2 regions of the Hydrogenophaga sedimenti genome follow, and region 1 is predicted to be linked to the other one. Evidence: predicted binding sites of a transcription regulator. Region 1 holds the regulator's gene; the other holds the start of a gene.
The links. The regulator LexA, encoded in region 1, represses DNA repair genes until DNA is damaged. The targets are predictions, from matches to a motif close to ACTGTATNNNNATACAGT.

Region 1 (5,655 bases):
GAAAGGCTCTGACGTGCGCCAGATCTGGATCGGCTCTATTTTGCTATCAACGGCGTTGGGCAGTCCCGCGGCCACTTTGGGCAGGCACAGCGGTGCCGTCGTGATCGGCCGTCCGCTTGATATCAAGGTGCAGGCCAGCGCCGGTTCGGACGAAGACCTCGCAGGCCAGTGCGTGCACGCCGACGTGTTGTTTGGCGACAACCAGGTCGGTCCGTCGTCGGTGCGTACCTCGGTTCAGCGCAATGCGCCCGATGCCGAAGCCTCTGTCCGCATCCAGACCACCGTGCCGGTGAACGAGCCGATCGTGTCCGTGGTGGTCAGGGCCGGGTGCTTGTCACCGTTTTCGCGCCGCTATGTGCTTCTGGCCGACCTCCTGTCCGAGCCGGCCACGACCGCCGGGGCTGTCTCCGAGACCGGTTCGGTGGCTTCGGCCAATCCGGCTGAGCTGCGTGCACTGCCGCCGCTGAAGGCGGCGCCATCTTTGCGCAGTGGCCGTTCCTCCGGTGCGGGTGCTGGAGCAGAGCCTTCCGCTGCGGCGGCTGGTGGACCGAAGCCCGGCACCCTGGCCAACGCCATCCCGCAGCGCACCAAGCCGCCAAGCGTGGTTCGGCGCGACGATCCACCCAAAGACGCCGGGCCACGCCTGCACCTCGATCCGGTGGATGTGAATCTGGGGATTGAGCGCGATCCGGCGCTGAGACTTTCACTGGCCCTGTTGAGCGAGCCCACCTCCAACGAGCAGGAGCGCGCCGCCGCCGCCCAGTTGTGGAAAGCGTTGAATGCATCGCCGGAAGACATCCTGCGCGATGCCCAGAAGCTGTCCGTGCTGGAGGCCGAGTCCAAGGGACTGCGCGAGCAGGAGGCCAAGAACAAGGCCGCTTTGCAGGCGCTGGAAGCCGAGGTCGAGAAGTCGCGCTACATGACCTGGCTGGCGTATCTGCTCGGCGGCTTGCTGTTGCTGAGCCTGCTGGGCGTGTCCTGGTTGTGGAAACGCCGCTCGGCGGCGGGCACCGGCGATGCGAAAGCCAAGAGCTGGTGGGCTGCGGGATCGTCCAAGAATGCGGCGGCCACGGCCAAAGGAGCTGTGAAACCGTCTCGTCCGCTCGATCTGGACCTGGATCTTGGTGACGAATCGGGCCTGGACGATCTGCATGTCCTGCACTCCGATGCGAGCGAGAGCGAGGCAGCGTTGCTGACCGCAGCTGATCGCCGTGAATTTCCGGCGAGCCAGATGGGGGTTTCCCGGTCGGTCGCCACCGAAGAGCTGTTCGATGTGCAGCAGCAGTCGGATTTCTTCGTGTCACTGGGCGAGTTCGATCAGGCGATCGGCGTGCTCAAGAACCACATCAACGAAAGCCATGAGCCCAGCGCGCTGGCTTACCTGGATCTCTTCAAGCTCTACCACAAGCTGGACCGTCGCAGCGACTACGACCGGCTGCGCGTCGAATTCAACCAGAAGTTCAACGCGGGTGCACCACCGTTCGATCAGTACTCGGATGCGAGTCAGGGGCTGGAATCGTACGAAACCGCGTTCGGCCGCATCCAGGCGCTGTGGCCCCAGCCGCGCGTGCTGGATGTGATCGAAAACTCGATCTTCCGCGACGCTTCCGATGGCGAGGCCGAGGTGTTCGACCTGGAGGCATACCGCGAGCTGCTGCTGCTGCACGCGATTGCCAAGGATGTGATCAAGCGGGATGCCGGTCTGGGGGCTTCCGATTTCCAGCACACCTCCATCCGCCCGCTCAAGGCAGCCGGACCCCGCGGAGCGGTGGCTGCGGGCGCCGCGGCAGCGGTGGCCGGTGCTTCCGGCGATCGCAATACCCAGCCGCTGGAAGACATTCCGCACGCATCCCCGCGCCTGGGACTGGATGTGGACCTGGACGCCTTGCAGGAGGCCTCGGCGTTCGAAGCGTCGCTTCCGGAGGTGGCGGTGCCGGTGGAGCAGACCGCCAAGGTGGTGTCTCCGCTCCATGCGGGGGATGAATTGTCGATCGGCAACCTGATCGACTTCGAAGTACTCGACTTCATGCCTCCGGACGACGATGCCGACAAGGGCGGCAAAGCCGGTTGATTCCGTCTTTGCCAAAGAAAAAGGGCCGGAGATCTCCGGCCCTTTTTCTTTGGCAATGGCACTCAGCGACGGACCTGCAAGGACCCCGGATTGACGATGTTGGTGGGTGTCCCCTTGATGAAATTCACCACGTTGTCGAAGGCCGCGGAAAACAGGGTTTCGTAGTTGTCCAGCTCCACATAGCCGATGTGTGGCGTGCAGATGCAGTTCTCCAGGCGCAGCAGCGCATGGCCCTGGAGAATGGGCTCAGACTCGAACACGTCGATGGCGGCCATGCCGGGGCGCCCCCGGTTGAGCGCCGTCAGCAGTGCCTCTGCCTCGATCAGCTCGGCACGGGACGTGTTGACCAGCAGCGCGGTCGGCTTCATGCGTGAAAGGTCTTCCAGCGTGACGCAGCCGGCGCTTGTTTCGCCCAGCCGGAGATGCAGGCTAAGCACATCGGACTGCTCGAACAGCTGCTCGCGGCTGCTGGCCTGTTCGTAGCCGTCGTTCACCGCTTGCTGGCGGCTGTTTTCGCTGCCCCAGACGAGCACCCGCATGCCGAAGGCGCGTCCATAGGCAGCGACCAGTTTGCCGATGCGGCCATAGCTCCACAGACCGAGTGTCTTGCCATGCAGCACCATGCCCAGACCGAAGTTGGCGGGCATCGAAGAGGCCTTGAGGCCGGACTGCTGCCACGCGCCATGTTTGAGGCTGGCCACATACTGGGGAATCCGGCGCATCGACGCCATGATCAGAGCCCAGGTCAGCTCTGCGGTGGACACCGGGGAACTCTTGCCCTCGGCGACGGCGATGCCGCGCTCCGTACAGGCGTTGACATCGATGTGGGCACCGACGCGGCCGGTCTGTGCGATCAGCTTGAGCCGCGGCAGCTTTTCGACCAGTTGGCGCGTGATCTGGGTTCGTTCCCGGATCAGCACCAGCACGTCTGCATCACGCAGGCGAATCGACAACTGGCCAACCCCCTTGACGGTATTGGTGAAGACCTTGGCAGGGAAAGGTTCCAGGCGCGTGGCGCAATCGAGCTTGCGGACCACGTCCTGATAGTCGTCGAGGATGACAATGTTCATGCCGGCTATTGTGCCGCCATGCATGGATGCCGGACCCGAGCGCGGCTTGGGTACCAAGCGGGCGAGAAGGATTCCTCGCCCGCTTGGTGCTCAGCCCATGGCGGTCGGCTGTTCCAGCGCGGCCAGACGTTCCAGTTCGGCGCAGACATCGGCCATACGGCCAGCAATGACGAGCCGGTTGTTTCCCCGCAGCGTCTTGGGTGGACGCACGATGCGCACCGGTGCGGCGCGCACGGTGGCAGGGCAGGCGGCCTGGGCCTGCTGGGCACCGCGTTGCGTGACGTCTGCAGATGGCGCGGCTCGTCCCAGCCAGCCGGCCTTGGCAAAGCGTTGCAGCCAGGGTGCCACCGGGCGGCGGGTCTGGCACGAGGTCGAAGGAGCAGGCAGCCAGCTGTCGATCAGTTGCAGGGGCGCGCGCCAGGTGGTGGAAGAGATGCGGATTCCCATGTGAAACTCCAGTGAGGGGTTGGACACAGGCAGGATTGACACGGAAAAGCCGACCTCGCAGGGATGTGCACGGCGGCACGGAAACCACCGGACAAAACGCCCGCCACCTGCAAGGACAGCACCGACCCGAGGGGTCAGATCTGGAAGCTGTTTCGGATCAGGCCGACCGCCAGGCCTTCGATTTCGAAGGGCTCGCCGGGTTGCACGACGATGGTCTTGTAGTCGGGGTTCTCGGCGTGCAGCTCGATTTGCTGCTCGCGCCGCATGAAGCGCTTGACCGTGACATCGTCGCCCAGGCGGGCCACGACGATCTGGCCATTCTTGGCTTCCTTGCCAGCCTGCACGGCCAGCAGATCGCCATCGAGGATGCCGACGTCCCGCATCGACATGCCGCGCACGCGCAGCAGGTAGTCGGGCGTGCGCTGGAACAGGCTGCGCTCCACATGGTAGGTCTGGTCCACATGTTCCTGCGCGAGGATCGGGGAACCGGCTGCGACGCGACCGATGAGGGGCAGCATCAGCTGGGTCAGGCTGGGCAGCGGCAGTGTAAGCTGCTGGGCCCTTTGCTCATTGATGGCCCGCAGGTCGTGGCTGCGCAGCCGGATGCCGCGGGAGGTGCCGCTGACGAGTTCGATCACACCCTTGCGCGCCAGCGCCTGCAGGTGCTCCTCGGCGGCGTTGGCGGACTTGAAGCCGAGTTCGGCGGCGATCTCGGCCCGCGTCGGTGGCGCACCCGTGCGCGCAATGGCGTTCTGGATCAGCTCCAGGATCTGCTGCTGGCGGGGAGTGAGCTTGGGCGGGAACGACTCGATCATGTCAACCTCGTGGTTTGGCGAGCGGGGCAACGGATAAGCTGTTTTCTTATCCAGTATCTGTATTTTTAAACAGTTTCGGAGACTTGGCAAGTGGCAATCAACAACAAGGGCGTTCGGGTCATCCTGGGGACCGGTGGAACCATTGCCGGCCGCGCGAGCCGTCCGGGCGACAACGTGGGTTATGTGGCCGGGCAGGTGCGGGTCGAAGATCTGCTGGCGGGGGTGCCAGCGCTGGAGGGCATGGCACTGGAAGTCGAGCAGGTGGAGCAGGTCGACAGCAAGGACATGCACTTTGATCTGTGGAAGCGCCTGCTGGAGCGGCTGGCGCATCACCTTTCCCGCGAAGAGGTCAGTGGTGTGGTGGTCACACACGGCACGGACACACTGGAAGAGACGGCCTGGTTCGTCGAGTCGGTGCTGCGCCCGGTCAAGCCGGTGGTGTTCACCTGCGCCATGCGGCCTGCGACCGCGCTGGTGCCGGATGGCCCGCAGAACCTGCTCGATGCCGTGACGGTGGCGGGGCTGGCAGAGGTGTCGGGCACGGTGGTGGTCTGCGCCGGGCAGGTGCACGCTGCCGAGCATGTGGCCAAGGTGCACAGCTACCGCGTGGATGCCTTCGATTCCGGCGACGCGGGGCCGCTGGCCTGTGTCGAGGAGGGCCAGTTGCGCTGGTTCCACCGGCCGCCGGCTGCGAACACCCCAGATGGTCGCGCCGACGACCTGCTGGCGCGGGTGCTGGCGGCCCCGGCCTTGCCCGGCGTGCACATCGTCACCAGCCACGCGGACACCGATGGTGGGCTGGTGCGCGCCCTGCTGCTGGCGGGAGATGCCGATCCGGGACTCCGGCCGCGTGGCATTGTCGTGGCGGCCACCGGCAATGGCACCGTGCACCGGGCGTTGGCGCAGGTCCTGAGCGAGGCCTCGGCGCGTGGGGTGCGCGTGGTGCGGGCCACGCGCTGCGCCCGGGGGCGGGTGATTCCCGATCCGGCCAATCCCTGGCCGGATTCGGCGGGACTCTCGCCGGTGAAGGCGCGCATCGCGCTGGCTCTGGCGCTGCTGGCCGGAGACGTCGTGCCGTCCTGAAACAACAAACCCGGCCTGGGCCGGGTTTGTGTGGGGTGGCCGAGGGCTTCAGCCAGCCAGTGCCTGGAAGGCGCGGCCGGTGATTTCGTCGACCGAGCCCGTGCCGCTGATGGCACGGTACTTGGGTGCGGCGGCCGGGTCGGCCTTGGCCCAGTTGCTGTAATAGTCG
Region 2 (5,655 bases), on a different contig from region 1:
AAGCGTTCGAACAGCACCGCCGTGCGGTCGGGATCGACCTCGGTCACGCCCAGGCAGTAGCAGACCGCGCTGTTGGCCGCCGAGCCGCGTCCCTGGCAGAGGATGTGCTCCGAGCGCGCGAAGGCGACGATGTCGTACACGGTGAGGAAGTAGTGCTCATAGCCCAGCTCGGCGATCAGCGCCAGCTCGTGCTCGACCTGCTGCTGCACCTTCGCGGACGCGCCCATGGGCCAGCGCCGGCCCATGCCTTCGTAGGCCAGGCGCCGCAGGTAGCTCGCCGGCGTCTCGCCCGCCGGCACCACCTCGCTGGGGTACTGGTAGGCCAGTTCGTCGAGCGAGAAACGGCAGCGTTCCGCCACCTTCAGCGTCTCGGCCAGCAGGGCCTCGGGGTAACACTGCGCCAGCGACAGCCGCGACCGCAGGTGCTGCTCGGCGTTCGGCGCCAGCGCGTGGCCACACGCGGTCAGCGGCTTGCCGACGCGGGTCGCGGTGAGCACGTCCTGCAGCGCCTTGCGCGAGCGCACGTGCATGTGCACGTCGCCCACCGCCACCAGCGGCACCGCCGTGAGCTCGCTGCTCTGGCGCAGCCGGTGCAGGCGCATCTCGTCGTCCATCAGGCGCAGCTGCTCCACGCCCAGCCAGCAGCGCCCCACGAAGTGCTGCAGAAGCCAGCGCGCCACGCTGTCCATCTGCGCCTGCGTGCTGCCGCGCTGCGGTACGGCGATCACCAGGCAGTCGGCCAGCGCATCGGCGCTGATGCGCTCCAGCGTGAGCCGGTACGTGCCCTTGCTCGCCGTGCGGCGCAACCGCGTGATGCACTCGCAGAGGTTGCCGTAGCCGTTCAGGTTGGTGGCCAGCACCACCAGGTTGAACGGCGCGTCGCACTGCATGAACGGCGCGTCGCACTGCACCTGGAACTGGCTGCCCACCAGCAGCGGAAACTGCAGCGCCTTCGCCGCCACATGGGCACGCACGATCCCGGCCAGCGAACACTCGTCGGTCAGCGCCAGCGCGTGGTAGCCCAGCGCATGCGCGCGCTGCACCAGCTCTTCCGGCCGGCTTGCGCCGCGCAGGAAGCTGAAGTTGGAGCAACACAGCAGCTCCGCGTAATCGGGCAGCAGCGTGCTCATGCAAACACTCCGTGCAAAAACCATGCGGGTGATTGATCCAGCCGCGTCTGAAACACCCACAGCACCCCCGCGTGCACCGACTGCGCGACCCAGTAATCGCGCGCCACATGGCGGATCTGTCCCTGCGCCTCGTCGCGGTCCCACCAGCCGCCCTCGACCCGCTGCGGGCCGACAAGCAGCTGCAACTCGCCCTGGTAATACGGCCGGTCGCCGCGCACCAGCAGCTTGAGCGGCGCCGGCAGGATGAAACCGGGCTGCGGCACATCGCTGCCCGGGACCGGCTTGCGGGGCAAGGGTTCGCCCGCCGGCTGCCAGCGGCACATCCACTCGGGGCGGTGGTCTTCGCACAGCACCGGCCGTAGGACACGCTGCGGTCCCAGGCGCACGGCGATGCGCTCCAGCACCAGGGGCAGCGCCTCGCTGCCGGCGTCCTCGTCGGGCAGCCAGGAGGCGCTGTGCTCCTCCAGCGGCTGCACGACGTCGGCGGTGAGTTCCAGGTCACCCACCGGCGCCAGCAGTTCCACCCGGGCCAGGTGCTCGGCCAGCAGACGGCACAGGTGGTCGATCTGGCGCGTGGGTTCTGCCGTGCGCACGGTGAGGCAACCGCCCTCGCCCGCCGACTTCGCGCGCATGGCGTCGTGCGCCCAGTGCAGCGTGAACGCGGTGGTGCCACTGTGGCGCGCCGCCAGCCAGCCGCACAGCGACAGCAGCAGGCGCCGCGCACCGAACAGCAGGGCCGGCGCGTCGTCCACCCGGAACATCAGCTCCAGCCGTTGCGCAAAGCGCTCGGGCGGCTCGATCCACTGGTGCACCTCGGGCGCCCGGCCGTAGATCTGGTCGAGCGCCGCCAGCAGCGGCTGGCCGAAGCGGCGGCCCACGCCCCCCCGCGGCAGCCGCCGCACATCGCCCAGGGTGCGGCAGCCGATGTGCGCCAGCGTGAGCCGGTGCGGGCGCACGGCGCTGAGCGTCTCCATGGGCAGGGCATCGAGCAGTGCCCCCAGCGGTCCGGCCAATCCGTTGGACATGCCGGCACGCGCCAGCGCCAGCGCCGCCAGGCTGTTGGGCGCCCAGGCGATCCGGCCCACACCCAGCTCGGCGCCTTCGGCCTGCACACGCTGGTGCAGCGCATGCCGGCCACCGAACAGGCGCACGCTGGCCGCCAGCTCCATGACCACGGCTTCGTCGGCGACGGCGACCCGGGGCGTGAACTGAAGGGCCCAGAGCGCCAGCGCCTGCAGCGCCGCGTCAGTGGGCCAAGCGCTGTCGTCGGGCGGTGGCAGCAGCAGCGCTGACCAGAGCATGGTCGCTCTCGTGAAAAGCCGGCGCCGTCGGCACCGGTGCGGGTGCACGCGCCGGATCGCGCGGCAGCAGCCGGCTGGGCTGGCGCAGCCGGGGCGTCAGGATCGCGTGCAACGCCGCCGGCATGGCCTGCAGATGCAAGGGCGCCTCCAGCGGCGGCCCCTTGCGCTTGAACACCTCGACCGCCAGGCACCAGTCTGCCTCCACCCGCACCAGCAGCCGCAGTGGTGCGGCCGAGGCACTGCTGGCCTCCTCTGCCGGCCGGCACAGGAACACCGGCGCATCGCCCGCACCGGCCAGCACCTGCAGTCGGCGCAGCTGCTCGGGCCGCGCCTTGGGCAGCCAGGCGATCAGCGCCCCACAGGAACGCCCTTTGAGCAGCTGTTCGGTCGCCCACAGGCGCTCGGCCGGCGTTTCGGCCTGCACCCAGACCAGCTGCTGCTCTGTCACCCCCTCGAAACGCAGACCCGGCAGGTGCGGCGGCTGCGGCGGTCCGACCAGCACCACGCTGCGACCGGCGGCACAGACCCGGGCCAGCGCCGGCCCCAACAACCGCCACTCCAGCGTGCCCCCCTGGGTGCTGAGGATCTCGGTCAACCCCTGACAGGGCCAGCCGCCGCCCGGCAGGGCAGCGTCCAGCGCCTCGAACCCGCTGGGCAGCGTGGCCATGACCGGTCGCCCCAGCTGGTCACCGCGCCAGATCGCCTCTGCCACCGCACGCGGCAACGCCTGTGGCATGGTTTCGCGCGGCAGCCGGCCAGCAACGGCAGCGGACGCGGAAACCTCCGGCAAGTCGCCGGATAGACGCAGGGGCAAGACGGACATGGCAGGTTCAAGGCATCAAATACTGTTTTTATGTACAGTACAAGAAACCGGAGCGATTGTCCATCACAGACTTCACGGTCATGGAACCATTCCTTTAGCACTCACTCAGAGAGAGTGCTAATATTTGAGCGAGACCACTTAGGAGGCTCTTTCTGATGTCCCACACCCTGCTTGCCCCCGCTGCCCTGCCGTCTGCCACGCTGGCCGTTGCCAGCCCGTGGAACCGTTCGCTGACGCTGCCGCCACTGGGCAACCTGGACGCCTACATCTCCGCCGTCAACCGCATGCCGCTGCTGACGCTGGAAGAAGAGCAGTCGGCCGCGCGCCGCCTGCGCGACCACAACGACCTTGATGCCGCCGGGCAGCTGGTGATGTCGCACCTGCGCCTGGTGGTCTCGATCGCCCGCCAGTACCTCGGCTACGGCCTGCCGCACGGCGACCTGATCCAGGAAGGCAACGTCGGCCTGATGAAGGCCGTCAAGCGCTTCGACCCCGAACAGGGCGTGCGCCTGGTCAGCTACGCGATCCACTGGATCAAGGCCGAGATCCACGAATACATCCTGAAGAACTGGCGCATGGTCAAGGTCGCCACGACCAAGGCCCAGCGCAAGCTGTTCTTCAACCTGCGCTCGATGAAGCAGGGTTTCCGCGCCGAGGCACTGGACGGTGACACGCACCGCGAAGCGTTTTCCGACGGCGAGGTCGATCTGGTCGCGCGCGACCTGAAGGTCAAGCCCGAAGAAGTGCGCGAGATGGAAACCCGGCTCTCGGGCGGCGACGTGGTGCTCGACCCCAGCCCCGGCGAGGACGGCGAAGACAGTTTTGGCCCGATCGCCTATCTGGCCGACGCGACCCACGAGCCGACCGCCGTGCTCGAATCGGCGCAGCGCGACGCGCTGGCCACCGAAGGCGTGGCACGCGCCATGGGCGAGCTCGACGACCGCTCGCGCCGCATCGTGACCGAGCGCTGGCTCAAGGTGAACGACGACGGCTCGGGCGGCATGACGCTGCACGAACTGGCGGCCGAGTACGGCGTGAGCGCCGAGCGCATCCGCCAGATCGAGGTCGCGGCCATGAAGAAGATGCGCAAGGCGCTGGCCGAGTTCGCCTGATCCGCCGCGGACCACCCAAAAAGAAACCGCCCGAGGGCGGTTTCTTTTTGTCGGTCTGGGATCAAGCCTCGCGTCGCAGCGCCGGGAACAGGATCACGTCGCGGATGCTGGGCGAGTCGGTCAGCAGCATCATCAGGCGGTCGATGCCGATGCCACAGCCGCCGGCCGGGGGCATGCCGTATTCCAGCGCGCGGATGAAGTCGGCGTCGTAGTACATCGCCTCTTCGTCGCCACCGTCCTTGGCCGCGACCTGCGCATGGAAGCGCGCGGCCTGGTCTTCGGCGTCGTTCAGCTCGGAGAAGGCGTTGCCGAATTCGCGGCCGGTGATGTAGAGCTCGAAGCGCTCGGTCACTTCCGGGCGGTCGTCGTTGGCGCGGGCCAGCGGCGAAATCTCGGTCGGGTGCTCCATGATGAAGGTCGGGTTCCAGAGCTTCTCTTCCACCGTCTCTTCGAAATACAGCACCTGCAGGCTGGCCAGGCTGCGGCTGGACAGCTGGTGCTTCTCTTCGCTCATGCCCAGCTTCTTGAGCGCCGGGATCAGCCAGGCCGTGTCGTCCACGCCGGCACCGGCGTCGGTGTACTTGAGGATGGCTTCGCGGATCGTCAGGCGCTCAAACGGCGAGAACACGTCGACCGGCTGACCGTTGTAGGTCAGCGGCGTGTCGCCGTGCACCTGCTTGACCACGTGGCGGATCAGCTGCTCGTTGAAGTCCATCAGGTCCTGGTAGTTCCAGTACGCCGCGTAGAACTCCATCATGGTGAATTCGGGGTTGTGGCGGACGCTGATGCCTTCGTTGCGGAAGTTGCGGTTGATCTCGAACACACGCTCGAAACCACCCACCAGCAGGCGCTTCAGATACAGCTCGGGCGCGATGCGCAGGAACATTTCCTGGTCCAGCGCGTTGTGGTGCGTCTTGAAGGGCTTGGCGTTGGCACCGCCGGGAATGGGGTGCAGCATGGGCGTTTCGACCTCCAGGAAACCGTGACCGACCATGTAGTCGCGGATGCTGGACAGGGCCTTGCTGCGGGTGACGAAACGGCGGCGCGAGGCCTCGTCGGTCATCAGGTCGACGTAGCGCTGGCGGTATTTGATTTCCTGGTCGGCCACGCCGTGGAACTTGTCGGGCAGCGGGCGCAGGCTCTTGGTGATCAGGCGGATGCTGTCGGCGTGGATCGACAGCTCGCCGGTGCGGGTGCGCATGAGCACGCCCTCGGCCGCGACGATGTCGCCCAGGTCCCAGTGCTTGAACGCGGCCAGCTTCTCCTCGCCCACGCTGTCGGTGTTCAGG

Region 2: a site for LexA is predicted at 3,276-3,293, ahead of imuA (translesion DNA synthesis-associated protein ImuA). Genes of this name have one in related genera too.

Annotation. Positions count from the first base shown of each region.
Region 1 is NZ_JBPZHA010000010.1:193,840-199,494, reverse strand. It holds gene ACS5NL_RS17115 (type IV pilus assembly protein FimV) at 14-2,071, shown strand; gene ACS5NL_RS17110 (D-2-hydroxyacid dehydrogenase family protein) at 2,134-3,141, opposite strand; gene ACS5NL_RS17105 (hypothetical protein) at 3,232-3,588, opposite strand; gene lexA (transcriptional repressor LexA) at 3,723-4,403, opposite strand; gene ACS5NL_RS17095 (asparaginase) at 4,494-5,486, shown strand; gene adk (adenylate kinase) at 5,535-5,655, opposite strand, start outside.
Region 2 is NZ_JBPZHA010000011.1:86,335-91,989, forward strand. It holds gene ACS5NL_RS17675 (error-prone DNA polymerase) at 1-1,130, opposite strand, end outside; gene ACS5NL_RS17680 (Y-family DNA polymerase) at 1,127-2,431, opposite strand; gene imuA (translesion DNA synthesis-associated protein ImuA) at 2,376-3,254, opposite strand; gene rpoH (RNA polymerase sigma factor RpoH) at 3,410-4,366, shown strand; gene lysS (lysine--tRNA ligase) at 4,428-5,655, opposite strand, start outside.